DNA from 3 places in the Methylobacterium sp. E-025 genome. Region 3 is predicted to be linked to each of the others. Evidence: riboswitches for the same ligand, from Rfam matches in the RefSeq annotation. Region 3 holds a riboswitch; each other region holds the start of a gene.

Region 1 (9,377 bases), on a different contig from region 3:
GCGCTGGAAGCGGCGCCTGCCGCGCTCCTGCCGCTAGCCGACGTTCGTGCGAGCCGGGCGCCAGCTCGCTCCATGCGACGGCACCCGTCGCACGAACGTCCTATGATCCGGGGATCCTGGTTGCGGCCAGGCGCGGGGCGTCAGGCCGCCCGGCGCACGGCGTAGCGATAGCGGCGCCCCTCCGCGTCGAGCAGCTCGCTGTCGGAGGTCTCGCGCCAGACCACGTCGTCCTCGGGCCGCGCCGCATCGGTCAGCTCGGTGCCGCGCACGATGCTGAGCGCGATGCCGAAACCGTAATTGGTCGCCGTCGCCTCGGTGATGGCCGAGCCGATGTCGGCCTCGTCCGGCAGGCAGGCGAACAGGACGCCGTCGGCGATGGCGAGCGTGTAGGTTCCCATGGCGCGCTCCGCGGTTTTCGAAGCGCCGGACCGTATGAGCTGTTTCCGGCCGTGGAAGGGCGAGGGGTGGGATGCTGCAATGCGGCGGGCGGCGGTCGCCCGCGGGAGCCGCATCGATCCCCCGAACGCAGGTGCGGAATGTCACGCTGCCGGCTTCGGCCGCGCACGCGATCGTGTAGACCGTCGTCGCCCGACCCCATGATCGCCGAACGCCGCGCACGCCCATGACGGACCCGCTTCTCGACCGGCTCACCGACATCCTCGGACCCGACGGCCTCGTCGTCGGCGACGAGCTCGCGAGCCGACCCGCGAGCTGGACCCGTGCCGACGAGCCTTGCGCCGCGGCCGCGCTCGTCCGCCCCCGCAGCACCGAGCACGTCTCGGCGGTGCTCGCCGCCTGCCACGCGGCGGGGCGCGCCGTCGTCCCGCGCGGCGGCGCCACCGGCCTCGTCGACGGCATCCTCTGCGCGCCCGGGGACATCGCCCTGTCGCTCGAGCGCATGACCGGGATCGAGGCGCTCGATCCCTTGGCGATGACGATGGTGGTCCGCACCGGCACCACGCTCGAGGCGGTGCAGGCGGCGGCGGAAGTGGCGGACCTGTTCTTTCCCCTCGATCTCGGAGCCCGCGGCTCGGCGACGATCGGCGGCACGATCAGCACCAATGCCGGCGGCCTGCGGGTGCTGCGCTACGGGATGATGCGCGAGATGGTGCTCGGCCTCGAAGCGGTGCTCGCCGACGGCACGATCGTCTCGTCGATGCGGCCGCTGATCAAGAACAACACCGGGCTCGACTTGAAGCAGCTCTTCGTCGGCACGGAGGGGACGCTCGGCGTCGTCACCCGCGCGGTGCTGCGCCTGCGCCCGGCGCCGGCCGGCTACGCCACCGCGCTCGTCGCCTGCGCCGACGTGAACGCCGCCGCCGCCATTCTCGCCCGCGCGCAGCGGGCGTTCCAGGGTCGGGTGTCGTCCTTCGAGGGCATGTGGCCCGACTTCTACCGGACGATGACCGCGCCCGGCCGCTTCATCCCGCCGCTCCCCCGGGAGCACCCGTACTACGCGCTGATCGAGGTCGAGTGCGTGCCCGAGGAGGAACCGCGCTTCTTGAGCCTGCTCGAGACCCTGATGGCCGAGGCGGTCGTGCACGATGCCGTGGTCTCGGCGTCCGAGGAGCAGCGCCGCGCGCTGTGGCGCATCCGCGACCGCGTCGAGATGCTGGTCGAGGCCGGGCTCGGCCGCCCGTTCGACGTCAGCGTGCCGCTCTCGGCCATGGCCGGCTACGTCGCCGAGGCGCGCGCGCGGATCGCCGCGATCCACCCGGACGCGGCCAGCGTCGCCTACGGGCATGTCGGCGACAACAACATTCACTGGAACACCGCGCGCCTGCCGGACCCCGCCCTCGAAGCAGAGGTCGAGGCGGCGATCTACGAGCCGCTCGCCGCGCTTCAAGGCTCGGTCTCGGCCGAGCACGGCATCGGGCTGGAGAAGCGCGGCAAGCTCGGGCTCTCGCGCTCGACCGCCGAGATCGCGACGATGCGCGCGGTCAAGCGCGCGCTCGACCCGAGGAACATCCTCAATCCCGGCAAGATTCTCGCGAACCCCGCCGGGTGACGGGCCTCAGAACCCGACGCGGTCGCCGCCCTTCAGCGACAGCATCTCGCGGGCATCGTCCGGCGTCGCGACCTCGAGCCCCAGCCCTTCGATGATCCGGCGGACCTGGGCGACCTGCTCGGCGTTCGACTGCGCGAGCCGGCCCGGGCCTGCCCAGAGGCTGTCCTCGAGCCCGACGCGGACGTTGCCGCCCATCGCCGCCGCCATCGCCGCGATGTTCATCTGATTGCGCCCGGCGCCCAGCACCGACCAGTGGTACTGGTCACCGAACAGCCGATCGGCGGTACGCTTCATGTGCATCACGTCGTCCGGGTGCGAGCCGATGCCGCCCTGCAACCCGAACACGGTCTGGATGAACAGCGGCGCCTTCACCAGGCCGCGGTCGAAGAAGTATTTGAGATTGTAGAGGTGGGCGGTGTCGTAGCACTCGAACTCGAATCGTGTGTCGTTGCCGGCGCAGGTGGTGAGGATGTGCTCGATCTGCCCGAACGAGTTGCGGAAGATGATGTCCTTGTTGGCCAGATACGTCCGCTCCCATTCGTGCTCGAGATCCTTGAAGCGGTCGAGCATCCCGAACAGGCCGAAGTTCATCGAGCCGAGGTTGAGCGAGGCGATCTCCGGCTTGAAGGTCGCGGCCGGGCGCACGCGCTCCTCGATGATCATCGTCGGCGCGCCGCCGGTGGTGATGTTCACCACGCAGCTCGAGCGCTGCTTGATGACGGGCAGGAACTTGGCGAAGGCCTCCGGCGTCTGGTCGGGCTCGCCGGTTTGCGGGTTGCGGGCGTGCAGGTGGACGATGGCCGCGCCCGCCTCCGCTGCGCCGATTGCGGCGTCGGCGATCTCCTCCGGCGTCACCGGCAGGTAGGGCGACATGCTCGGCGTATGGATCGCGCCGGTGACGGCGCAGGTGATGATGACTTTTCGCGCGCGCGCCATGGCAGCGTCCGTCCCTGTCTGTTCGCGGACCGCTCCGGGCCCTTCGCTGCGATGGTAGCGCTGCCGCCCCGTGCGGGCCAAGCCTCGCTGAGCAAGCCTCGCTGAGCAAGCCTCGCCGAGCCGAGCGAGGGGATCGGCCCGCACTCAAGCCGGGCGCGATCCGGCCGCCGGCCGTCTCAGCCGGCGCCAGCCCATCGCCACGCCCGAGCCCGCGATCACCGATCCGGCCGCGAGCAGCAGCAGCATGACCCCGTCCCAGGCGGGGCGGTGGCGCAGGAGGATGCCGAGATCGAGGGTGTGCAGCAGGTCGAAGCCCCAGCGCTCGACGCGGCCCGACCGGTCGAGCCGGTTCAGGATCTCGCCGGTCTCGGGATCGATGTGGAACCACGTCGCCGCCGGGTCGTCGAACACCACCCGGAGCACCGGCAGGCGCCGGGCGCGGTGGTGCGAGGTCCAGTAGAAGTCCTCGCGCTCGAGCCGAGAGGTCGTCATCGATCGAGCCTCCGGGACCAGGCGGCGCGCGGCGGCGTCCAGCCGGTCGGGCGCGACCGGCGCCGTTCCGCAGCAGGCGATCTCCCGTCCGTCGCGGCAGGCGATCACCGCGAGCGGCGCACCGCCGAGCCAGGTGAACCGCACCTCCGCCGCGTCCGTGCAGGCGCGCTGGCGGATCGCGGCGCGGTCGAGCCCGGTGCGGGCGCCGGGTGCGTCGGCGTAGCGTTCGAGCATCGCCTGCGACGGGCTGAAGGAGGAGAACCAGCGGTTCGGGTTCATCGAGAGCCAGCCGCTGACGATGAAGCTCAACAGCGCGAGCCCGCCGATCAGGCCGCCGAGATGATGCCAGCGCGCGAGGCCGCGATAGGGCGTCACCGCGCCGGAGCGATAGCGTCGGGCGATCCGCATCCGCAGGAGCCCGAGCACGAACCCGGTGACGGCCCCGACCATCGCGATCCCCGAGACCCACACGATCACCGTGCGCCACAGCGCCGCCTGCGCCCGCAGCGGCGCGACGTAGAGCCAGTGCGGGACGGCGCCGAACCAGTTCCAGAACCGCTCGTGCGCCGTGGTGTCGAGCACCACGACACCGGTCAGCTGCGAGACGTAGAGCTCGGTGCCGTCCGCATCGCCGAGCGCGATGCGGTGGAGCGGGCGCACCGCATCGTAGCGCTGGTGCACCGTCCACAGATCGTAGGCGAGCGTGTCGCGGTAGGCCGGGCGCAGGCTGCGCGGATCGTGGCCGGCGATAGCGAGGGCCTCGTCCGGTGACGCGGGGCCGATCGCCCGGCCGTCGACCGCGGAGACGGCGCGGCGGGACCCGTCCCAACGCGCGACCTGGTAGACCGGCTCGGCCCCCCGCATCGACAGGCTCAGCGCCCGGGGAAAGCCGGGCTCGTCGGCCAATGCCGCGTCCGGCGAGACCCGCACCGCGTCCCAGGCGATCGCGGGCAGCCCGGCCCGGCGCTCGGGCTCGGTCAGCGACGGGTAGGCGACGTACATCATCACCACGCCGCTCACGAACCACGTCGTGAAGAACAGCCCCGTGACGATGCCGAGCCAGCGATGGCCGAGATGCAGCCACCGCTTCCCCGTCTTGCCGAGCTTAGCGAGCTTGGCGAGCATGCGCGCTGCGGAGGCCATCTCAGAACGCCGTCGTGAAGGCGACCTCCAACGAGCGCGGGCGCCCGAGGAGCCAGTTTTTGCCGACCCCGTCCACCGCGTTTCCGCTGATCGCGTAGACCTTGTCGAACAGGTTGAAGACGCGGAAGGACAGGCGCGAGGCCGGCGTGACCTGATGGTCGAGGCCGAGGTTGACCAGCCCGTAGGCCGGGCGTCGCGCGGTGTTGCCGAAATCGCTGAACACCTCGCCGACGTACTGGAACCCGACCCGTGCTTCCCAGGTCGGCGCGAAGGCGTAATTGAGCCAGAGGTTGGCGACCCGCTCGGGCACGTCGATCGGCCGGTTGCCGGCGTACGAAATCGTCGCGCCGTTCACGGCCTGGTCGAAGGAATCGTACTGCGCGTGCAGCAGGGCGAGGTTCGCGTCGACCCGCCAGAGCGGCGTGACCTGCAGCGAGAGCGCCGCCTCGACCCCGTAGGAGGATTGCCGGCCGACCTGCGTCGAGACGTTCGGCTGGCCCGGCACCGCCGAGATCAGGTTGTCCTTGACGATGCGGTAGCCGGCGAGCGTCCACTCGCCTCGGCCGTCCCAGAACACGCCCTTGGCGCCGAGCTCGACCTGCTCGCCGGTGGAGAGCTTGAAGCCGGCCAGCGATTGCGACAGCGTGATCAGGCTGTTCACCGGGTCCGTGGCGGTGGCGACCTGCGCATAGAGCGCGGTGTCCGGCGTCGGGTTGAACACCAGCCCGAAGCGGTAGCCGAGGCCCTGGAAGGACTTCTCGAACTGCGCGTTGCTCATCAGGTTCTCGCGCTGCAGGGTCGAGGCGTCGAACCGGACGCCGGACAGGAACGAGAGCTGGTCGGTGAGGATCAGCCGGTCCTCGGCGAAGACCGAGGCCTGGTCTGTGCTCGTCGCGTAGGCCGGGCTGGCGCGGCCGTTCAGCGGGAACGAGCCCGGGTCGTAATCCGTCAGCGGGACGCTGGTGACGAGGCCCGATCCGACGGTCGAGAAGTTGTTGGTGTGCCGAAAATCGATGTGGTTCACGTCGAAGCCGGCCAGGAACTCGTTGCGGAAGCCGAACAGCGTGCCCTTGAACGCGGCGTCGAACCGGTTCCCGAGCTGTTCCTGCTGGTGGTAGATTTCGGTGTAGTCGCTCCGGTCGACCAATCGCGTCGATCGGTTGAAGCTGTAGGTCTCGACGTCGAGCCAGTGGCGCCTGCTCTGCAGCCGGTAGGCGGTGTTGCGCACCGTGATGTCGGCGGTGGGCGTCCACTCCGTCTTGAGCTGGGTCCAGTTGTCCGCCCAGGTGATCTTGGCGTCGCGGACGTTGTAGTTCTTGAACCGGATGAAATCCGGGATGCGCCCGTCAACCAGCGGCGTGCCCCAGTAGCGCGCCGGCTCCTGATAGCCGAGGTCGTGGCTCAGGGTGAAGGCGAGGTCGGGCGTGGCCTGGAGCAGGATCGCGCCCGAGACCGCGAGGTTGCGGAAGTCGCCGTCCGGGCTGATCCAGCCGCCGGCGCGGTTGCCGCTGACGTTGAGGCGATAGGCCACCGCGTCGCCGATCGGGCCGCCGGAATCGAGGGCGAGCCGCGCGATCCCGTCCGATCCGACGCCGGCCCGCACCACGTTGATGGGCATGAAGGTCGGCTTCTTCGTCACCACGTTGATGACGCCGCCGATCGCCCCGTCGCCGTAGAGCACGGAGGCCGGCCCGCGCAGCACCTCGATGCGCTCGACGTTCCAGGTGTCGAACGGGAAGGTCACCGTGTTGGCGCCGACGAACAGCCGCGTGCCGTCGTAGAGCTGCTGGATCGAGTTCGGCCCCGAGAACCCGCGGCTGGTGAAGGCGCCGTTGCCGTTGCCCGGCGAGGCGATGGTGGTGATGCCGGTGGCGTTCTGCGTCACGGCGTCCGCGATCGTGTCCTGGCCGCGCAGCCGCGCGGTCTCGCCGGAGATGACGTCGACGCTGCCGGGGGTCTCCAGCGGCGTGAGGCCGAGGCGGCTCGCGCCGCGGTCGGGCGTGCGCAGGTTGAGGCCGACCGGCGCGGCGCGGCTCAAGCCGACGCCGTCGCCCGCGACCGTGAGGGTGTCGAGCACGACGCTCGCCGATTCGCCGGCGACCGGCTGCGCGCCGGCCTCTCGCGGCGCAGCGAGGATGACGAGCGCCGTGCCGGCGAGGAGCAGGCAGCGCGTCGCGCGCCCGAGGGAACGAGCGGTTTGCAGAAGAACGAGCATGGATCGGATTCGGCTCTATCGGCGCGACGCGACGGCCTGCCCGACCCTCGATCTACATCGAATGTAACAATGTTACAATTAGGCGATCGGCCGAACGCGGCTCGGCCGCCGGCGCACGGATGCCGGGCGGCTTCCTGTGCGTCGTTCGGCGCGGGTCTCGCGGTCGGCAAGGGCATGGAAGGGACGTGCGGACGCGTGTGGTGGCACGTCACCGCGAACGAGGCCGCCCCGCATGCGCCGCGCGGGCCCATGCGTCTCGACACCCGTCGAGGCACCCCGCCCGACGCGTTTCGCGTGTGACCACGACTGACGGCAGGTCTCCTGGCTCGCGGGTCGCTGCCCCTCATCGTCTTCCCAGGCGCCGTGACCCAGTGACGTGTTGATGGAGGCTCGCCGCTTACAGTTGCGGGGGCAGCCGCGGCATCGGAAAGGCTCCTCGGAGCCTCGTCCTCACCGCGTTCCCTTTTGATCCCCGAGGGGAACCGTCCCCGCCAAGTGGCTTCCGCGGTCCCGAAGAGTCAACGGCCGGAAGCACGCTCCTGTGAAGTGTGACCCGGCGGCGACAGCGACGGCGCGCACGGTGGCGCTAGGTCGAGACATGCGATCCGTCCTGCGCCGACGCCTCGACGACGACGCTCGGCGGCAAGGTTCCTCCGGCGCCGCCGAGGACGGAGCCGAGGTCGCCCGGCAGGGCGGTCTCCGCGGTCAGCTCCGCCGGCTCGCCGCCGGCCGCGTGCTCGTCCGCCACCAGGGCGACCGCGCCCGGTGCGATCAGGCCGAGGCTCGCCGCGTGCCGGGCGATGGCGGTGCTGTCGGCGGCGATGACGAGGTGGCTCCCGGCGGCCGCGACGACCTGCGCCAGCGCCTCGATCTCGCGTATGCGGTCGGCGTCCCGCGACACGTTGCGGATGTAGACCGCCTTCACCCGGCCCGGATGGTCGGCGACGAGCCGGCCGTAGACCTCCGGATCGTGCTGCCCGCTGTCGCCGATCAGCACGAAGGGCAGGTCGCGATACAGCGACAGCATGTGGACGATCAGGGCGCGCTTGTGATCCTCCGCCCGGCGGGGGAGGGGGTGCTTCCACGACAGGCCCCATTCGCGCAGGAACAGGATCGGGCCCACCGGGATGCCGTGGATCGTGAAGAACTCCGACAGCATCTCGTACAGGCCCCACGGCGCGCGCGAGACGTAGAGCATCGGGTTGGCCTCGATGCCGTCCGGGCCGACGTAGAGGGCCCGGTAGAGCGCGGCGACGCCGGGGAAGGCGACGCGGTTCTCGGCATCCTCCACGAACAGCCGCCACAGCATCTTGGCCTTGTTGGCGACGCCCGTGCGCATCACCGTGTCGTCGATGTCGCTGACGACGACGCAACCGGTGGCGCCCGGCGGCACGAACACCTGCCCCCGCGCCCGCACCGGCGGCTCCGCCTCGAGCGTGAGGTCGACGTCGTGCCAGCCATGGTCGCCCGCGGGCAACGCCTCCGGGCTGAGATGGACGCGGAAGTAGCCGTCGCGGTCGGTCTCGACCCGCGCCTGCGCGCCGCCGAAGCGGGCGGTGACGGCGGCGTCCTTCAGCGCCCGCCGCGCGATCCGCCGGGCGATGTCCCGCAGCTGCGCGCGCAGGCTCTCGTCGCCCGGTGCCGTATCGGGGTGGGATTGGCGGAAGATGCGGCCGATCAGGAAGATCTCGTCGGCGGAGCCGTAGCCGCGATAGGGCTCGATGACGATGCCGCCGCGCCCCTGCGCCCGGCGGACCGGGCGGGCGACGAGCTTCAGCGCCCGGACCGCGCCCTTCCTCCAACGCCGCAAACGCACTCCCATCGCCGATCGCCCGCTTCCGTCGCCTGAGCCGGTCAACGCCGCAAGCGGCGGATCGGAGCCCTCACGGCTGCACCTCCGGTGCGCCGTCGGGGCCGGAGGGCTCGTCCATCAGCGGATGCAGGTCGCGGACCATGCTCTTCAGGCGGTCGTCGAGGACGTGCGTGTAGATCTGCGTCGTCGAGATGTCGGCGTGGCCGAGCAGCTCCTGCACGATCCGCAGGTCGGCGCCGTTGTGCAGCAGGTGACTGGCGAAGGCGTGGCGCAGCACGTGCGGGCTGACCTTGTCGGCGCGCAGGCCCGCAGCCTCCGCCGCCGCCTTCAGGTCGCGGGCGAAGGCCTGCCGGGTGAGATGGCCGCTCTCGCTGTCGGCGGGAAACAGCCACGGCGCATCGCTCGGCGAGGCGGCGAGGTGCCGGCGCATCGCGTCGCGCGCCAGCTCGGTGAGCGGCACGAGCCGTTCGCGCCCACCCTTTCCCCGCACCACGAGGTAGCGCTCGCGGGTCGAGGCGGCCGAGCGCGGAAGCGCGATCAGCTCGGAGACGCGCAGGCCCGTGGCGTAGAGCAGCTCGAGCAGGCACAGCATCCGCTGCGCCCGCCGCGCCTGGCCCGGTGCCTCGGCCTCGACCGCCGCATCGATCTGTGCGCGCGCCGTCGCGAGCAGCCGGTCGACTTCGGCGACCGACAGCACCTTCGGCAGCGCGCGGCCGCGGCGCGGGCCGGTGAGCGGCGCGCTCGGATCGGATTCGGCCAGCCCTTCCGCG
Region 2 (9,377 bases), on a different contig from region 3:
AGTGCGGGATCAGGCCGAGGCTGGCCCAGCCGGTGTGGCGCGCGATCAGGTCCATGCCGTCGGAGAACAGGCTCGGGTCGCCGCGGAAGCGGTTGACCAGGAAGCCGACGATCATCGCGGCGTCGTCGGGATCGATCACCGCCTTGGTGCCGACGAGGCTGGCGATGACCCCGCCGCGGTCGATGTCGCCGAGCAGCACCACCGGCGTATCCGTCGCGCGGGCGAACCCCATGTTGGCGATGTCGCCGGCGCGCAGGTTGACCTCGGATGCCGAGCCCGCACCCTCGACGAGAATCAGGTCGGCCTGCGTCCTCAGGCGGTTGAAGCTGTCGAGCACCGCCTCCAGCAGGCGCGGTTTCCACGCCTGGTAGTCGCGCGCCTTCACCGTCGCGACCATGCGGCCCTGCACCACCACCTGGGCGCCGACCTCGGTCTGGGGCTTGAGCAGCACCGGGTTCATGTGGATCGACGGCGCGACGCCGGCCGCCCGCGCCTGCAGCGCCTGCGCCCGCCCGATCTCGCCGCCATCCGCTGTGACGGCGGCGTTGTTCGACATGTTCTGCGGCTTGAACGGGCGCACCCGAAGCCCGCGTCGGGTGAAGGCGCGCGCGAGCCCGGCAACGATCAGCGACTTGCCGACGTCCGAGCCGGTGCCCTGGATCATTAGGCTTCGGGTCACGGCTGAAGGGACCATTCCATCAAAACTCGATCCCCTCCTGCGCCTTCACGCCGGCCGCGAAGTGGTGCTTCACGCTGCCCATCTCGGTGACGAGGTCAGCCGCCTCGATCAGCGCCGGCTTGGCGTTGCGGCCGGTGACGACGACGTGCAGGTCCGGGCGACGGCTTTTCAGGGTGGCCACCACCGCGTCGAGATCGAGGTAGTCGTAGCGCAGCGCGATGTTGAGCTCGTCGAGGATCAGGAGACGGAGGCTTGGGTCGGCCATCAGGTCGGTCGCCCGGTTCCAGGCGTTGAGGCAGGCGGCAATGTCGCGGGCCTTGTCCTGCGTCTCCCAGGTGAAGCCTTCGCCCATCGCGTGCCACGCGACCCGGTCGCCGAACGTCCTCAGCGCATGCGCCTCGCCGGTGTCCCACGCGCCCTTGATGAACTGCACCACGCCGACCCGGTGTCCGCGCCCCAGCATGCGCAGCGCCAGGCCCAGCGCCGCCGTGGTCTTGCCCTTGCCGGGTCCGGTGTTGACGATGAGCAGGCCCTTCTCGATCGTCTTGGCCGCGACCTCGGCGTCCTGCACCGCCTTGCGCTTCTCCATCTTCTCGCGATGGCGTTCGGCGTCGTCGGTCATGGCGTTCCCTGCGGTTTGATAACGAGCGGCAGCCCGGCGACCGTCAGCACGACGCGGTCGCACTCGGCCGCGAGGCTCTGGTGGAGGCGTCCGGCCGCATCGCGGAAGCGGCGGGCGAGCGCATTGTCGGGCACGATCCCGAGGCCCACCTCGTTCGACACGAGGACGAGCGGCCCGCGCGCTTCCCGGCAGGCACTGCGGAGCGCCGCCGTCTCGGCGTCGAGGTCGGCATCGGCAAGCAGCAGGTTCGTCAGCCACAAGGTCAGGCAATCGACCAGCACCGGCCCCGGCGCCTCGGCGATCGCGGCGGCCAAAGCGTTCGGCACGTCCCGAGTGATCCAGTCGCCGGAGCGCCGCGCTCTGTGGCGGGCGATGCGCGCGCGCATCTCGTCGTCCCAGGCCTGTGCCGTGGCGAGGTAGAGCCACGGGCCCGGCACCGCCTCGATCAACCTCTCGGCGTAGGCGCTCTTGCCCGAGCGCGCACCGCCGAGCACGAGGGTCGTCCGAGGCGCGGCCTGCTGCATGGCTGGAACCCATGCCCCAACCCCTGTGCGCCCGTCAAAGCCTCCGTTGTGCGGGGAGACCGGACAGGCTATGGCTGGACGCGACGGTGCCCCGGAGACGGGGTGAAAAGGGAATGCGGTGAGGGGAAACCCGATGCCGCGGCTGCCCCCGCAACTGTAAGCGGCCAGGGTCCCCACAGCGATCCAGGCTTCGTTGAACCGACCTGTCCAAGATGGGACTGCGTTGCGGATCGAAGCCCGGATCGCCGTGGGAGCCCTCAGCTCCTGCCCTCGGCCACCGATGTTTCGGGAAGGCGGCAGGCGCTGCGATCCGCGAGCCAGGAGACCTGCCGTCCCCCGCGCTTTCTCGAACGCCGCCGGCGGGGCGGCCGGAGATGTTGTCGACATGACCACCCAGACCCTCACCCAGACCGGCACCCGCGCGAACGAGGGCTTCGTCGCCATCGTCGCCGCCGCCATGCTCGGCCTCGGGCTCGTGTTCCTCGCCGGCTTCTCGCCGGCCTCGGCGCTGCACAACGCGGCGCACGACTTCCGGCACACGCAGAACTTCCCCTGCCATTGACCGCCTGAACCCAGGCGTTCCCATGCTCATCCGGCTCCTGTCGGCGGCGCTCGCCGCCGGCTTCCTCGCGGCCGTCCTCGTGACGGGGCTCGAGCTCGCGCTCACCTCGCCGCTGATCATCGCCGCCGAGCGCTACGAGACCCAGGCCGCTCCCGGCGCCGCCGCCTCGGCGGCCCCGCTGGCCGGGCGCCTGCCGATCGTGCTCGCCCATGCCGGGCACGACCACGACACCAAGGCCGAGCCGGAATGGCAGCCGGCCGCCGGCCTGCCGCGCATGCTGTTCACCGGGCTCGCGACCCTCGTCGGCGGGATCGGCTACGCCCTGCTCCTTGGCGCGGTGATGCTGGCCACCGGCCGCGAGCCGTCGCCCGAGCGCGGGCTCGCCTTCGCGGTCGCCGGCTTCCTCGCCGTGGCGCTCGCGCCGGCTCTGGGCCTGCCGCCCGAGCTGCCCGGCAGCGAGGCGGCCCCGCTGGCCGCCCGCCAGGTCTGGTGGGTGATGACGGCGTCGGCCACCGCGATGGGGATCTATCTCATCGCGATCCGCCGGGTGCCGATCACCATCCTCGGCGGAATCGTGCTCATCGTCGCTCCGCATCTGGCCGGTGCGCCGGAGGTGGCGGCGACGCCGTCCGAGCTTCCCGCCGGCCTCGCCGCGCAGTTCGCCGCGCGCTCGCTCGCCATCGCCTTCGTGTTCTGGGCGGTGATCGGCTTGGCCTTCGGGCGCGCCTGGCAGACCTTCGGCCCGAAGGCCGCGGCAGGCGCCCGTGGCTGACACGATCCTCTACGTCTGCACCACCTGCCGGATGGAGAGCGATGCACCGGACGGCCCGCGCGCGGGCGCCCGCCTCTTCGACGCGTTGCGTGCGCTTCCCGCCCCCGACGGCGTGACGATCGAAGCGGTCGAGTGCCTGTCGGTCTGCAAGCGGCCCTGCACCGTCGCCGTGGCGGCGGAGGATCGCTGGACCTACGTCTACGGCGACCTCGACCCGGCGGATTCCGCACGCATCATTCTCGACGGCGTCGGCCTCTACGCCGGCACGCCTGACGGGATCGTGCCGTGGAAGCAGAGGCCGCAGGAATTCCGCAAGGGCGTCGTCGCCCGCATCCCTCCGTTTCCGCCGCGCGCGGCCTGAGCCATCGGCGAGATCCCCATGAGCATCGTCCAGAAGATCCCCTGCACCATCGTCACCGGCTTCCTCGGGGCCGGCAAGACAACGCTGGTGCGCCACGCGGTCGAGAATGCCGGCGGGCGCCGGCTCGCGATCCTCGTCAACGAGTTCGGCGACATCGGCTTCGACAAGTCGTTCCTCGCCGCCTGCGGCATCGAGGGCTGCACCGAGGATTCGATCGTCGAGCTTCCCAACGGCTGCATCTGCTGCACCGTCGCGGACGACTTCGTGCCGGCGATGACGGCTCTTCTCGATCGCCCGAACCCGCCCGAGCACATCCTGATCGAGACGTCCGGCCTCGCCCTGCCCAAGCCCCTGGTCCAGGCGTTCCAGTGGCCGGCGATCCGCTCGCGAGTGACCGTCGACGGCGTCGTCGCGGTCGTGGACGGGCCGGCGGTCGCGTCGGGCGCCTTCGCCGAGGACCCCGAGGCTCTGGCCAACCAGCGCGCCGCCGATACGGCGGTGGACCACGACAACCCGCTCGAGGAGGTGTTCGAGGACCAGCTCCTCTGCGCCGACCTCGTCGTGCTCAACAAGGCGGATCTTCTCGACGCCGCCGGCCTCGCGCAGGTGCGGGCCGAGGTGAAGCGCCAGCTTCCCCGCGCGGTGAAGGTGGTCGAGACCGCCCACGGCAAGATCGACCCGCGGGTGCTGCTCGGCCTCCAGGCCGCCGCCGAGGACGACCTCGACGCGCGCCCCTCGCATCACGGCGCGGGCGAGGATCACGACCACGACGACTTCGAGACCGTGGCGCTCCCGGTCCGCACGGCGATCACCGCCGCCGACCTCGCCGCCCGCGTCGAGAAGGCGGCCGAGACCGAGGGCGTCCTGCGCATCAAGGGCTTCTGCGCCGTCGAGGGCAAGCCGATGCGCCTCGTGGTGCAGGGCGTCGGCCGCCGCATCACCCATCATTTCGACCGTCCCTGGACGGCGGCCGAGCCCCGCGACGGCACGCTGGTGGTGATCGGCCTGAAGGGCTTCGACCAGGGCGCGGTCGCCGAAGCGCTCGCCGGCTAGGGGTTGTCCGCCGCACAGGCTACACTGCGCGTTTTCACGATCACCGCAGATTCCGGGATGCTGGACCGCCGACTTGAGCCGATGAGCATCGATGCGTTCTTCGCCTGGCAGGAAGCCCAAGCGGAGCGGTACGAGCTCGTCGGCGGCGTGCCGGTGCGGATGATGGCCGGGGCGCGCAACGTTCACGACGACATCGTCGTGAACATCCTCGCATGGTTGCGCACGGCCCTACGCGGAAGCGGATGCCGTCCGTTCACCGGGGACGGCAGCGTCGAAACGCTGCCCGGCCAGATCCGGCGCCCCGATATCGGGGTCGATTGCGGATCCCGCGATCCGAACGCGCTGAAGGCGGCGCAGCCGCGGCTGGTCGTCGAGGTGCTGTCGCCGAGCACGCGCGACTTCGATGCGTTCGAGAAGCTCGGCGAGTACCGCACGATGGCCGACCTGGAGCATATCCTGCTGGTGGAACCCAATGCGGCGGAACTCCGCCTCTGGACGCGTGATCCGGACCGGCATTGGGCTGAGACCCGTCTTCTCGGGCTCGACGCGACGGTCCCGCTCTTGGCGTTCGGGATCGCCATGCCCGCGGCCGAGATCTACGACGGCGTCGCGTTTCCGAGCCGGCCCCGCCTCGTCCCCGACGAGCCGGGCGGCTCCGCAGGCTGACCATCGCATGCACCTGATCCGCATCGATACGGTGAGCCTCGACGACGGCGAGGCGGCGGTCGATCTCGGGCAACAGCCTGGCGACGTCGTGTTCCTGTCGTTTACGGATTCCGACCTGCTCGGCGTCGCCAATGCCCACGCGGCCTGCGGCCCGGGCTTCCCGTCGCTGCGCCTGGCCAAGCTGTCGCGCCTGCGCCACCCGATGTCGGTCGATCTCTACGTCGAGACCGTGGTGGCGAAGGCGAGGATCGTCGTGATCCGCTGCCTCGGCGGCCTCGACTACTGGCGCTACGGCGTCGAGCGCTGCGCCGCCGTCGCACGGGCCGCCGGCATCCCGCTGGTGATCCTGCCCGGCTGCGACCGGCCCGACCCGCGGCTCGCCGAGCTCTCGACCGCGCCCGACCTCGCGCCGGTGCTCGACGGATATTTCCGCGCCGGAGGCCCCGAGAACCTGCGCCGCATGCTCGGGCGCCTCGCGGCCGAGATCGGCGTCCCGACCACCGTCGAGCCGCCCGAGACCTTGCCGCGCGGCTTCGCATGGTGCCCGGGCTGCGGACCGCTCGGCCTCGACGCGGCGCTCTCGCTCGGCGCCTCGCCGCTCGGCCTCGGCGCGCCCGGCGCGGCTGCGCCGCACGCGCTGATCCTGGTCTACCGCTCGGCGGCTCTCGGCGGCGACGGCGCACCCGCCAACGCGCTGGCGGCCGCCCTCCGTGAGCGGGGCATCGGAACGCTGACCCTGGCGGTGGCGAGCCTCAAGGATGCGGAGGCGGTCGACGCGGTGCGCGCGGCGATCCACGCGCGGAAACCCGACCTGATCGTCGCCGCCACCGCCTTTTCGGCGCGCGAGGATGCCGGGTTCGTCCTCGACGCGGCCGATTGCCCGGTGCTGCAGGCCTTCACCGTCGGCAGCCTGCAGGAGGCCTGGGAGGCGTCGGCACGGGGCATGAACGCGGCCGACCTCGCCATGCAGGTGGCCCTGCCGGAATTCGACGGCCGCCTCTCGGGCTTCCCGATCTCGTTCAAGCAGGAAACGGACGCGGCCGACGGCTACGCCGAGCGCCGCGCGGTGCCCTACGCGGCCGGCATCGCGGCGCTCGCCGACCGTGCCGCCGCTTGGCTGCGCCTGGCCGCGACGCCGCGCGCGCATCGCCGGATCGCCTTGGTCCTCTCCGACTACCCGTCCCGCGGCGGCCGCGCCGGCTTCGCCGTCGGCCTCGACACGCCGGAAAGCGCGCGCGCGATCGTGTCGGACCTCGCGGCGGCCGGCTACGCGGGCCCATCGCTGCCGGAGGCCGCCGCCCTCATGCAGGCGTTGACGGACGGTGCGCCGGACTTCGCGATCCCGCTGCCCGATTACGCGGATTGGCTCGCGACGCTACCGGAAGATTCGCGCGAGGCGCTGATCGAACGCTGGGGCGAACCCGAAGCCGACCCGACGTGCCGCGACGGCGCGTTCCGCTTTCGGATGGTGGATGCCGGGGGCGACACGCCCCCTCCCCCCGCAGCGGGGGAAGGGGAAGACGACGCGTCAGGCCGTATCGCGATCTTCCTCCAGCCCGACCGCGGCCGGTCGGACGACCGCAAGGCCGGGTACCACGATCCCGACGAGCCGCCGACGCACGCCTACCTCGCGTTCCATCTCGGCCTGCGCCGGCATTTCGACGCCCTGGTCCATCTCGGCACCCACGGCACCACCGAATGGCTGCCCGGCAAGGCCGTCGCGCTCGCGCCCGCATGCTGGCCCGCGCGGGCGATCGGCGCCCTGCCCGTGGTCTATCCGTTCATCGTCGACGATCCCGGCGAGGCGGCCCCGCTGAAGCGCCGCCTCGGCGGCGTCGCCCTGGGGCACCTGACGCCGGCGATCGAGGCCGGCGGCCTCGAGCCGGAGGCGGCGCGCCTGCGCGAGCTCGTCGAGGAGTACAGTGCCGCGAGCGTCCTCGACCCGCGCCGCGCGACGCTGATCGCGCGCGCCATCCTCGACGATGCCGAGGCGGCCGGGCTGCTGGCGGGCGCCGGAATCGACGCCGACACGCCGATGCCGGACGCGCTCGCGGCGCTCGACGCGCACCTGTGCGACCTCGGCGAGACCGCGTTCCGCGACGGGCTCCATGTCTTCGGCCGCGCACCGGACGGCGCGCCGAGCGCGGTCGTCGCGAGCGCGCAGGCCGAACGGGCGGGGGTGCTCGCCGCCCTCGACGGCCGATTCGTGCCGCCGGGCCCATCCGGATCGCCCTCGCGCGGGCGCACCGACGTGATGCCGACCGGCCGCAACCTGACGACGCTCGATCCGCGTTCGCTGCCGACCCGCGCGGCGACGCTGCTCGGCGAGAAGGCCGCTGCCGCCATCGTCCTGCGCCACCTTCAGGACGAGGGCGAGTATCCCGCCCGGATCGTCATGGACCTGTGGGCCTCGCCGACGCTGCGCACCGGCGGCGAGGACGTGGCACATGCCCTCGCTCTCATGGGCGTCCGCCCGACCTGGGACCACGCGACCACCCGCGTCACCGGCTTCGAGGTGCTGCCGCTCGCCCTGCTCGACCGGCCGCGCATCGACGTGACCTGCCGCGTCTCGGGCGCGTTCCGCGACACCTTCCCGGACACCCTCGCCCTCCTCGACCGCGCCGCACGGGCCGTGGCGCAGCGCGAGGAGGAGGACGACGAGAACCCCCTTGCCGCAGCCCGCCGCCGTGGCGAGGGCCAGGCTCGCATCTTCGGCGCCGCCCCCGGCCGCTATGGCGCCGGCGCCGCCGAGACGGCGCTCGACGGCGCATGGGCCGAGCGCGGCGATCTCGGGCGCGCCTATCTCGCGGCGAGCACCCATGCCTACGGCGACGCGGAGGGTGCGGATGCCGGCTTCGCTCAGCGGGTGGCGCAGGCCGACGCCTATCTCCACGCCTTCGACGTGGCCGAACGGGACCTGTTCGACGGCGATGCCGCCGCCGATGCGATGGGCGGGTTCGCCGCCGCGGCCGCCTTGGGGGGCGGCACGCCGACCCTCTACAGCCTCGATGCCGCGAGGCCGGAGACGCCGAAGGTGCGCACCGCCCGCGAGGACGCCGCCCGCCTCGTCCGCGCCCGGCTCGCGAACCCGCGCTGGATCGCCGGACAGCTGCGGCACGGCTATCGCGGCGCCCAGGAACTCGCTCAAGGGCTTGATGCGGTGTTCGTGCTGGCCGCGACCACCGACGCGGTGACGGATGCCGACTTCGACCGGCTCTACGGCGCCTGGATCGCCGATGCCGAGACCTTCGACGCGTTGCGCACCGCCAATCCCGCGGCGACGCGGGCGATCCTGGAGCGGTTCGACGAGGCCCGCGCCCGCGGTCTCTGGACCAGCCGGCGCAATGCGATGCCGGCCGACGAATTGATGCCGCAGGCGGCGGAATGAGCGCGCCGCGTCGCGTCCTGCCGGATGCCGCGAACCGCCGCGGTTGGTGCCCCAGCCTCGCGCGGCCGATGCCGACCGGGGACGGCCTGCTCGCCCGCATCCACCCGCCCCTCGGCATCCTGACGCGCGCGCAGATCCGTGCCGTGGCGGCGGCATCCCGTGCTTTCGGCAACGGCCATGTCGACGTCACGGCGCGCGCCAACCTACAGCTGCGCGGTGTCACCGAGGCGACCCGGCCGGCCCTCGTCGCGGCGCTGGGCGGGGCGGGCCTCGGCGACATGCGCGCCGACGGCGGCCCGCAGCGCCTCACCCTCACCAGCCCGCTCGCCGGCCTGACCGGGGAGGCCGTGGATGTCAGGGCCATGGCATCCGCGATCGAGGCGCACGGCCTCGCGATCGCCGGGCTTCCGCCGAAGACCCTGGTGCTGATCGAGGGCGGCGGCACCGACCTTTCGGGAATCGCGGCCGACATCCATGTGCGCGCGACCGGGCCGGGGATCGCGGCGGTCGGCCTCGCGGACGAAGCGGGCGTGACGTGGATCGCGACGTGCGACGAGGCGCGAACCGCCGAGGCGGTCGCGGGGCTGCTCCGGGCGTTCGCCACCAGCGGCCGACGCCGCATCCGCGACCTTGCCGATACGGAACGAGGGAGCCTCGTGCGGGCCTTGCCCGCCATCCTCGCCGACGAGCCCCCGCCCCCCTCCGTGGGGGAGTATGGCCCACCCTCCCCCACGGAGGGGGGCGGGAAAC
Region 3 (9,377 bases):
GGACGCGCTCGGGCTGGCCGACACCACCGACATCGTCGTCGCCGCCGACCACGGCTTCTCGACCATCTCGAAGGAGAGCGCGACGAGCCCGTCGACGAAGACCGCGCTTCCCGGCGTGCCCGCGGGGCAGCTGCCGCCGGGCTTCCTCGCGCTCGACCTCGCGGCCGCCCTCAGCTTGCCGCTGCACGAGCCCGATGCGAGCGCCGCCCCCGTCCTCGCCGGCCAGCGGCCGAAGCTCGGCAACGCCCTGCTCGGCCCCGACCCGAAGGCGCCGGACCTCGTCGTCGCGGTCAACGGCGGCTCGGACCTCGTCTACCTGCCGAAGGGCGACACGGCGCTCGCCGCGCGCACGATCGCGGCGCTCCTGGCGCAGGACTACGTCAGCGGCCTCTTCGTCGACGACGCGCTCGGGCGCTTCCCCGGCACGCTGCCGCTTTCGGCGGTGAACCTGAAGGGCGAGGCCGCGACGCCGACGCCGGCGATCGTCGTCAACTTCCGCTCGTACAGCACCGGCTGCGCCAACCCGGAGACCTGCGTCGTCGAGGTCGCCGACACGGCGCTGCAGCAGGGCCAGGGCATGCACGGCAGCTTCAGCCGGGCCGACACCCACAACTTCATGGCCGCGATCGGCCCGAGCTTCAAGGCCGGCTTCGTCGACCCGCTGCCGGTGAGCAACGCCGATGTCGGGCAGACGCTCGCCGCCCTGCTCAAGCTCGAGATCCCCGCCAAGGGCCGCCTGATCGGCCGCCCGATGCGGGAGGCGATGCGGGAGGCGCCGGTGCCGCAGGCGCAGGCCGGCACGCTCCGCTCGGAACCGTCGCCGGCGGGCCTGACCACGGTGCTGCGCTTCCAGCAGGTCGGGGACCAGCGCTACTTCGATGCGGCCGGGTTCCCGGGGCGGACGTTCGGGCTAGAGTGAGGCCGCCGGCCGAGGCGCCCGATGCCGGGCGTTTGCCATCACGACGGATTCGCGGCCGGCCGGACCGGCATCGAGTCGCCTCGCGGCGGCGCGGGCGCTACCGTGGGTTCGCCGAGACCGGGCCGTGCGGCCCGGTCCCAGGAACAGGAGTCGTCCGATGAGCACCGTCCGCATCCTGCCCGTGATCCTGTGCGGCGGCTCGGGCACGCGGCTGTGGCCGGTATCGCGCGAGAGCATGCCCAAGCAGTTCGCGCGGCTGGTGGACGCGTCGGAGTCGACGTTCCAGGCCACCGCGCGGCGGGTGGGCGACGCGGCGGTCTTCGCCCGGCCGGCGGTGATCGCGGCGGCCGAGTCGCGCTTCATCGTCGCCGAGCAGCTGGCCCAGGCTGGGATGTCCGCCGACATCATCCTGGAGCCGGAGGGGCGCGACTCGGCCGCCGCCGTGGCGGTGGCGGCCTTGCACGCGGCCAAGGCAGACCCGGAGGCGGTGGTGCTGATCATGGCCGCCGACCACGTGATCGGCGACGTGCCGGCCTTCGCCGCCGCCGTGCGCACGGCGGCGGTCGGCGCGCGGGCCGGCTACACCATGACGCTCGGCATCGAGCCGACGCGCCCGGCGACCGATTACGGCTACATCCGCCGCGGGGGGGCGCTGCCGGAGGCCGAGGGCGCCTTCGCGGTGGCGCGCTTCGTCGAGAAGCCGGATGCGGAGGGCGCCGCCGCGCTGATCGCGGAGGGCGCCCTGTGGAACTCGGGCTACTTCCTGTTCCGGGCCGACCTGATGCTGGCCGAGCTCGAGGCGCACGCGCCCGCGGTGCTCTCCGCCGCCCGCGCGGCGCTGGAGCGGGCCGGCGTCGACCTCGACTTCGTGCGCCTGGACGCGGCGGCGTTCGGGCAGGCGCCCAAGATCTCGATCGACTATGCCGTCATGGAGCGCACGACGCGCGCCGGCGTGCTGCCGGTGTCGTTCCCGTGGTCGGACGTCGGCACCTGGGACGCGGTCTGGCAGGTGCTGCCGCAGGACGCCGCCGGCAACGCGGTGCGCGGCCGGGTCGAGCTCCTGGGCACGCGCAACAGCCTGGTGCACAGCGAGGGCGATGGGCTGACCACGGTGGTCGGCCTCGACGACGTGGTGGTGGTGGCCACCCCCGACGCGGTGCTGGTCGCCTCGAAGGCCCAGTCGGGCCGGGTCAAGGAGCTGGTCGGGGTGCTGCGGGCCCGGGCCCATCCGGAGGCCGACGCGCACCGGCGGATGTACCGGCCCTGGGGCTGGTACCAGCGCGTCGACATCGGCGAGCGCTTCCAGGTCAAGCGCATCATGGTGACGCCGGGCGGGCGCCTGTCGCTGCAGAAGCATTTCCACCGCGCCGAGCACTGGGTGGTGGTGAAGGGCACGGCGGAGGTGACGCTGGGCGAGCGCCTGGTCCTCGTGCACGAGAACGAGGCGGTGTACCTGCCGATCGGCTCGCTGCACCGCCTGACCAACCCCGGCAGGATCCCGCTCGAGCTGATCGAGGTCCAGGTCGGCTCCTATACCGGCGAGGACGACATCATCCGCGTCGAGGACGTCTACGGGCGGTGACGCGCCGGCGCGCCCGGCAGATGCATCCGATCCTCTGAACGACCCGGCCGCCGTCGGCGCGGGAATTGCCGGCGCTCAGTTGCGCAGCATCGCGATCCAGGACGAGACCGGGTCGACGACGTAGGCGGCGACCGAGGCCGCCCAGGCGCGGGCACGGGCCGGGAGCGAGCGGGCATCGCGTCCGGCCTCGACGTCGCGGGCGGCCATCAGCGCCGCGACGACGGCGTCCTCGCGCTCCTTGCATTCGTCGAGGGCGTTGCGCTGCGAGCCGGCGCGCCCCTGGGCCGGCGGCTGGTGCGCATAGGCTTCCCGCACGCAGTCGCGCCACGCCTGCTCCAGCGCCGCCGGGTCGGCCGCCCGCGGCGCCTGCGCAGCCGCGCAGGGCAGGGCGTTCAGGGACAGGAGGACAGCGAGGACGGGCATCCGCATGCGCGACGGTATCGCCGATTCGGGGCCGGCTCGGCAAGAACGAAGCGGCAACACGTTCGCGTGCATGCGCATGCCCCCGCTTATCCCCGCGCCGCGCGGGTCGAGCGGGTCGAGCGAGACGCTGCCGATCATCGCCGCGCCGGCGCACGGGTCTCGCGGGTTTTCGCGCGCGATCCGCACGCGTCGGCCGGCGGCTTAGGGGCGGATTAACCAAACGCGCGCCCAATACGGATCAGTCGCAGTTCTCTCGATCCCCGCACGGCCGACCCCATCGGCCGGCCCGCCGCCCGCCGATCCGTCGCGGGCGAGGGCCGGACGCTGCGCGGCTGCGGGCACCGGGTCGCCTTCGAGTCGAGTCCGCATGCCTCATCACCCGCGCTCCTCCTGCGGCCTCACGCGTCCCGTCCGCCGCCGGCGGGCACGCCGCCACCCGATCCTTCGCAACACGCTCGCCGCCCTGCTCTGCCTCGTCACCCTCGAGGGCGTGCCGCCGGGCGGCGGGACCGAGCCGGTGCCGCAGGTCGCGAGCCTCCAGGCCCGCAGCACCGGGTCGACCGCCCTCGCGGCCCTGTTCGATCCCCGGCCGATGCTGGGCCCGGAGGCCGGCGCGGACCGTCAGGGCGCGCCCCTCGGCGCCGCGCTCACGCCGCCCGAGCCGCGTTTCGCCCCGCCGGTCGCGACGCTCGCGGCCGCCGAGCCGCGTTCGACGGAGGCCGCGCCCCCGGCGGAGACCGGCCGGCAGGCCCAGGTCGTGGAGCAGGTGCGGGCCCTGCGGGCAAACCAGGTCTTACGGGACACGCAGGTCCTGCGGGTTACCCAGGTCCTGCGGGACACCGAGGTCGTGCGGCAGGCCCAGATCGTGCCGCTGCCGGTCGCCCGCCCGGCGGACCTGATCGCCGCCCCCGTGCCGCAGCGCCTCGCCCTGCGCCGCGCCCCGCGCCGGGTGCCCGAGGCGGTCCCGGCGCCCACCGCCGAGACGCCGTCGTTCTTCGAGGAGCTCTTCGCCGCGCGGAAGGACCCGGGCCCGGCTTTGGCCTACGCCGCCCTCGAGAGCCCCGGGCTGGAGCGGTCGCGCGGCCGCCTGTTCCCCAGCCCCGACGCGGGCGCCGGCACGGCGATCTACGACATCACCGCCCGCACCGTCCGGCTGCCGAACGGCGAGGTGCTGGAAGCCCATTCCGGCCTCGGCGCCAGCATGGACCATCCCGACTTCGTGCACCTGCGCATGCGCGGCTCGACCCCGCCGGGCACCTACGACCTCACCGAGCGCGAGGCTTTGTTCCACGGCGTGCGGGCGATCCGCCTCAACCCGGTGGGCGGCGCCGCCGCGATCCACGGCCGCGACGGGCTGCTGGCCCACACCTACATGCTCGGGCCGAGCGGCGCCTCGAACGGCTGCGTGTCCTTCCGCAACTACGACCGCTTCCTGCAGGCGTTCCTGCGCGGGGAGATCCGCCGCCTCGTCGTGGTGACCGGCCGCGGCGACGGCCCGGCCCGCTTCGCCGCGAGCCGCTGACGCCGTCACCGATCGGCCACACCCGGCGACGGCGTCCGAAAGCCGGATTGACGGGCCGGCGCCGCCCGACGCAACCTGCACGCGACGGTTCCTCATCGAGGATCAAAAGGGAACGCGGTGAGGGGAGGGCCCGACGAGGCCTTGCCCGAAGCCGCGGCTGCCCCCGCAACTGTAAGCGGCGAGCCTTCCACCACTGGACGTCACTGGATGCGCCGCATCCGGGAAGACGGTGGCGGGCGATGACCCGCGAGCCAGGAGACCTGCCGTCAGTCGTGGTCACACGCGAAGCGCGTCGGGCGGGGTGTTCCGGCGGGTGTCGAAGCCCCCGGCCGTCCGACGGACGGAGCGGTGGATCGGCCTCGTTCGCGGTGACGTGCCACGTCCGCGTCGCCCGAGGTCCCGTGTCCGCGTCCCAGTCCCCGCTCGTCTTCCGAACGCCAACCCTGCTCGCTCTCGCCTGCGTCGCCGCCCTCTCGGGCCCGGCCGCGCTGGCGCGCCCCGCCGCCGGGGAGGCCGAGGCGAACCTCGCCGAGATCTCCGTGACGGCCGACGATCCCAGGCCCGCCGCCGGGGCTGCGGCGAGCGCCGGCTACGTCGGCGGCACCATCGGCGCCGGCGGGGCGCTTCGGACGGTGGATGCGGCGAGCGCCGGCATCGTTTCCGGCGCCGAGATCAACAGCCGCCCGATCACGCGGCCGGGCGAGGTGCTCGAATCCGTGCCCGGCCTAATCGTCACCCAGCATTCGGGGGAGGGTAAGGCCAACCAGTTCTTCCTGCGCGGCTTCAACCTCGACCACGGCACCGACATCGCGATCGAGGTCGACGGGATGCCGGTGAACATGCGCACGCACGCGCACGGCCAGGGCTACGCCGACATCAACTTCCTGATCCCCGAGCTCGTCGGCGCGGTGGCGTTCCACAAGGGGCCGTACTTCGTCCGCGACGGCGACTTCGCCTCGGCCGGCTCGGTACGGATCGACTACCTCGACACCGTCGCCAAGAACGTCGCGCTGACCTCGTTCGGCAGCTTCGGCTACGCGCGGGCGCTGACCATCGCCTCGGCCCCCCTCGGCCAGGGCAACCTGCTCGTGGCGGGCGAGGCGCAGGTCTACGACGGCCCGTGGGACGTGCCGGACGCGCTGCGCAAGGTGAACGGCGTGGTGCGCTACAGCCAGGGCACGGCGCTCGACGGGTTCTCGGTCACCGGCATGGCCTATGCCAGCCGCTGGGCCGCGACCAACCAGATCGCGTCGCGCGCGGTGTCGGAGGGGATCATCGGCCGCTTCGGCACCCTGAACCCGACCGATGGCGGCGACAGCAGCCGGTTCTCGCTCTCGGGCCGCTGGAGCATGACCGACGACACCGGCGTCACGCGGGCCTCGGCCTACGTCATCCGCTCGCAGCTCAACCTGTTCAACGACTTCACCTACTTCCTCAACGATCCAGTCAACGGAGACCAGTTCCACCAGCTCGACCAGCGCATCCTCGGCGGCGGCGAGGTGAGCCACGTCTTCCAGGGCGACCTGTTCGGGCATCCGATGGAGAACGAGATCGGGGTGCAGACCCGCACCGACGCGATCCGCGTCGGGCTGTTCAACACCGCGAACCGCCAGTTCCGCACGGGCGTCCTCGACGACCGGGTGCTGGAGGCGAGCGGGGCGTTCTACGTCGACAACCGCGTGCGCTGGACCGACTGGCTGCGCACCAGCGTCGGCTTCCGGGCCGACGGCTACTACGGCGACGTGGTCTCCGACACGGCGGCCAATTCCGGCAAGGCACGGGACGGCATCGTCAACCCGAAGCTCGGGCTGGTGCTGGGGCCGTGGTTCGACACCGAGCTCTACGTGAACTACGGCGGCGGCTTCCACTCGAACGACGTGCGCGGCGTGACCGCGACGGTCGACCCGGCGAGCCCCCTCTTCAACATCGCGCGCTCGCCCTTCCTCGTGCCCTCGACCGGCTACGAGGTCGGCATCCGCAACCGCTCGATCGCCGGGCTGGAGACCGCATTGGCCCTGTTCCGCCTCGATTTCGCGTCGGAGAACCTGTTCCAGGGCGACACCGGCACGACGGAGCCGAGCCGGCCGAGCCGCCGCTTCGGCATCGAGTGGACCAACCGCTACGCGGTGACGCCGTGGCTGAGGCTGGAGGGGGACCTCACCGTCACCAATGCCCGCTTCTCCGACGTCGACCCGGTCGGCAACCGCATCCCCGAGGCGCCGACCACGATCGCGTCGGCCGGGTTCACCTTCGGCGAGGGCCTCGGCTGGTTCGGCGCGATGCGGCTGCGCTACTTCGGCCCGCGCCCGCTGATCGAGGACAATTCCGTGCGCTCGAAGCCGACGGCGCTGCTCAACGGCCGCGTCGGCTACCATTTCAACAACGGCCTCAGCCTGTCACTCGACGTGCTGAACCTGACCAACGCCAAGTCGGACCAGATCACCTACTACTATATCTCGCGCCTGCCGGGCGAACCGGCCGACGGCGTCGCCGACCGGCACTTCCACCCGGTCGAGCCCACCGCCGTGCGGCTGACGCTGGCCGGGCGGTTCTGAGCGGCGGCCCTCGATCCGAGCGGCAGGCCCGGCGAAAACGGCCTCGCACGGTTCTGCCGCATTGACGGGGCGGCGGCCGGCGCCCTAGGCGTGGGGCATGCGCATGTGGCGGCCAGATTGGCGGGTCTGCCGCGCGGTCATCGCCGTGACCGCGCTCTACGCGCTCGCCCTGCAGGCCGTCCTCGGCGGGATGACGGGCGTGCGCACCCTCGACCCGGCGCACGCGCTCTGCCTGCAGGAATCCGGCGCGGACGGGCAGGGCCCGGCCGACGCGCCCCATCACGGCGACCACCTGGCATGCTGCACGGCCGCGCAGGCGATGCCGATGGCGGACGTGCCGGTTCCGGCGGCCGTCGCGGTCGCCCGGTCCGCTCCCCCGGCCGTCGACGTTCCGTGGCGTCCCGTCCTCGCCGCCGCCGCCCGCGCTCCGCCGGGCATCGGCGCCGGCGCACGCGCCCCACCCGCCGCCTGATCCACCGCCCGGCCGCCGCCCAGCCGGAACGCGGCGTCGCGCCCTGCCTCACGGTTGCGCGCCGAAAGCCGTGCTCCGGGAAGGCCTCGGCCCGCATCGACCGATGCAGCCTGCCGCATCGCCGTCGCTCGGCCCCTCGCGATCGCGCGAGCCGGCATGCCCGGGACGCCGTCCCCCAACCGCCCAACCGCCCGGCCGCCCGCGGCCGCGACCGACACCGCCCCCTTCAGGAGAGTTGCCATGTCCAAGCTGTTCCGTCGCCGCGCGACCGGCTCCCTCGTCGCCCTCGCGCTGCTCGCGGTCCCGGCCGGCGCCCACGAGTACAAGGCCGGCGCGCTCGCGATCGCCCATCCCTGGACGCGGGCGACCCCGAACGGCGCCAAGGTCGGCGGCGGCTACCTCAGCGTCACCAACACCGGCACCGCGCCGGACACGCTGCTCGGCGCCACGGTGACCGGGGCGGACCACGTCGAGATCCATTCGATGACGATGGACGGCACCGTGATGAAGATGGCTCCGGTCCCGGGCGGCCTGGTCATCGCCCCCGGTGCCACGGTGACGCTGGCGCCCGGCGGCTACCACATGATGTTCGTCGACCTGACGGCGCCCTTGAAGAAGGGCGAGCGCGTCAAGGGCACGCTGCGGTTCGAGAAGGCGGGGACCGTCCCGGTCGAGTTCGCGGTGGAGGCGATCGGCGCGAAGGCCCCCGAGGGCGCGCAAGGGGCGGCCGGCGGCCACGATCATGCCCATTGATCCGCCGCCCGTCACGCCGGCCCAGCGCCGGGCGGGCTACGGCATCCTCGCGGCGGTGCTCGTCGGCATCCTCGGCATCGCCGGGGGCGTCGTGGCGATGCTGCCGCGCGGGCCCGCCAAGCCGGCGATGTCGGTGGTCGGCGGCCCGTTCCGGCTGCAATCGTCCAAGGGCGGGATCCTCGATTCGGCGACGCTGGCCGGCCGGCCCTTCCTGGTGTTCTTCGGGTTCACCCGCTGCCCGAACGTCTGCCCGACGACGCTGGCCGACCTCTCCAACCTGATCGACGACCTGCACAAGGCCGGCGGCGACATCGGCGCCTACTACATCACCCTCGATCCCGAGCGCGACGCCGCCGCGGTGCTGCGCGACTACATGGGCTCGTTCAGCGATTCGATCACGGGGCTGACCGGGACCCGCGAGGAGATCGACCGGGTGGCGCGGTCCTACCGCGTCTTCTCCAAGAAGGTCCCGCTGCCGGGGGGCGACTACACCCTGGAGCACACGCTGATGGTCTACCTGATGGACCGGAACGGCGGCTTCGTCGGCCCGCTCGATCTCGCGGCCGGGCACGGGCTCGCCCTCCGGCAGATCCAGGCCGTCCTGTGACGGGTCGGGCGAAGCGCGTCGGCGCCCTCGGCACCGCGCTGATCCTGCTGGCGATCTGGGCGCAGTCGATCGTGCCGCTCGCCGCCCTGCGGATGGCGCCCGACGCCGCGCCGCTCGGCCTGTCGGCGATCTGCGGCCATGCCGGCGTAGCCGACGCCGCGGGGGAGCCGGCTCCGCTCGTTCCCGGCTGCCACGCCTGCCCGCTCTGCGCCGTGGGGCTCGCCGCGTCGGTCGTCGCCGCACCGCAGCCGGCGGCGCGGGTCCTGCGCTGGTCGCCCGTCGCCTGGCCGACCCCGCCGCCCGCCCGCACCCCGCATCGCCCCCGGATCGCCGGCCGGCCGAGGGCACCGCCGACCCTGCTCTGATCGAATCGCGAACCTCTTCCGGCGGGCCGATCCCGCCTGCCTCCCGATCAGACGAGCCCGCCCGATGCCCTTCCTGCCCAAGCTCCGGCTGCGTGCCGGCCTCCTCCTCCTGTCCGCCAGCCCGCTCGCCGTCGCGCAGGCACAGGCACAGGAGAGCGTCACGCTCTCCGAGCTCTCGG

Evidence for each region. A riboswitch is a leader RNA that binds a small molecule or an ion and turns the genes downstream of it on or off. The one in region 3 is predicted to bind cobalamin.
Region 1: linked by a shared signal. The riboswitch ahead of MKK64_RS13880 (TonB-dependent receptor) and the one ahead of MKK64_RS15010 (TonB-dependent receptor) in region 3 are both predicted to bind cobalamin.
Region 2: linked by a shared signal. The riboswitch ahead of MKK64_RS01395 (CbtB-domain containing protein) and the one ahead of MKK64_RS15010 (TonB-dependent receptor) in region 3 are both predicted to bind cobalamin.

The regions. Positions count from the first base shown of each region.
Region 1 is NZ_JAKSYR010000102.1:340,396-349,772, reverse strand. It holds gene MKK64_RS13905 (hypothetical protein) at 1-37, shown strand, start outside; gene MKK64_RS13900 (hypothetical protein) at 141-398, opposite strand; gene MKK64_RS13895 (FAD-binding oxidoreductase) at 623-2,008, shown strand; gene MKK64_RS13890 (3-keto-5-aminohexanoate cleavage protein) at 2,015-2,944, opposite strand; gene MKK64_RS13885 (PepSY domain-containing protein) at 3,089-4,579, opposite strand; gene MKK64_RS13880 (TonB-dependent receptor) at 4,581-6,794, opposite strand; cobalamin riboswitch at 7,088-7,296, opposite strand; gene MKK64_RS13875 (App1 family protein) at 7,381-8,616, opposite strand; gene MKK64_RS13870 (site-specific tyrosine recombinase XerD) at 8,678-9,377, opposite strand, start outside.
Region 2 is NZ_JAKSYR010000021.1:75,759-85,135, reverse strand. It holds gene MKK64_RS01410 (cobyric acid synthase) at 1-664, opposite strand, end outside; gene cobO (cob(I)yrinic acid a,c-diamide adenosyltransferase) at 699-1,301, opposite strand; gene cobU (bifunctional adenosylcobinamide kinase/adenosylcobinamide-phosphate guanylyltransferase) at 1,298-1,825, opposite strand; cobalamin riboswitch at 1,893-2,174, shown strand; gene MKK64_RS01395 (CbtB-domain containing protein) at 2,211-2,387, shown strand; gene MKK64_RS01390 (CbtA family protein) at 2,410-3,159, shown strand; gene MKK64_RS01385 (DUF1636 family protein) at 3,152-3,520, shown strand; gene cobW (cobalamin biosynthesis protein CobW) at 3,539-4,573, shown strand; gene MKK64_RS01375 (Uma2 family endonuclease) at 4,631-5,239, shown strand; gene cobN (cobaltochelatase subunit CobN) at 5,247-8,627, shown strand; gene cobG (precorrin-3B synthase) at 8,624-9,377, shown strand, end outside.
Region 3 is NZ_JAKSYR010000109.1:56,437-65,813, reverse strand. It holds gene MKK64_RS15030 (alkaline phosphatase family protein) at 1-919, shown strand, start outside; gene MKK64_RS15025 (mannose-1-phosphate guanylyltransferase/mannose-6-phosphate isomerase) at 1,077-2,501, shown strand; gene MKK64_RS15020 (hypothetical protein) at 2,577-2,930, opposite strand; gene MKK64_RS15015 (DUF2778 domain-containing protein) at 3,292-4,446, shown strand; cobalamin riboswitch at 4,515-4,729, shown strand; gene MKK64_RS15010 (TonB-dependent receptor) at 4,848-7,001, shown strand; gene MKK64_RS15005 (hypothetical protein) at 7,105-7,473, shown strand; gene MKK64_RS15000 (copper chaperone PCu(A)C) at 7,714-8,226, shown strand; gene MKK64_RS14995 (SCO family protein) at 8,216-8,833, shown strand; gene MKK64_RS14990 (DUF2946 family protein) at 8,830-9,198, shown strand; gene MKK64_RS14985 (TonB-dependent receptor family protein) at 9,263-9,377, shown strand, end outside.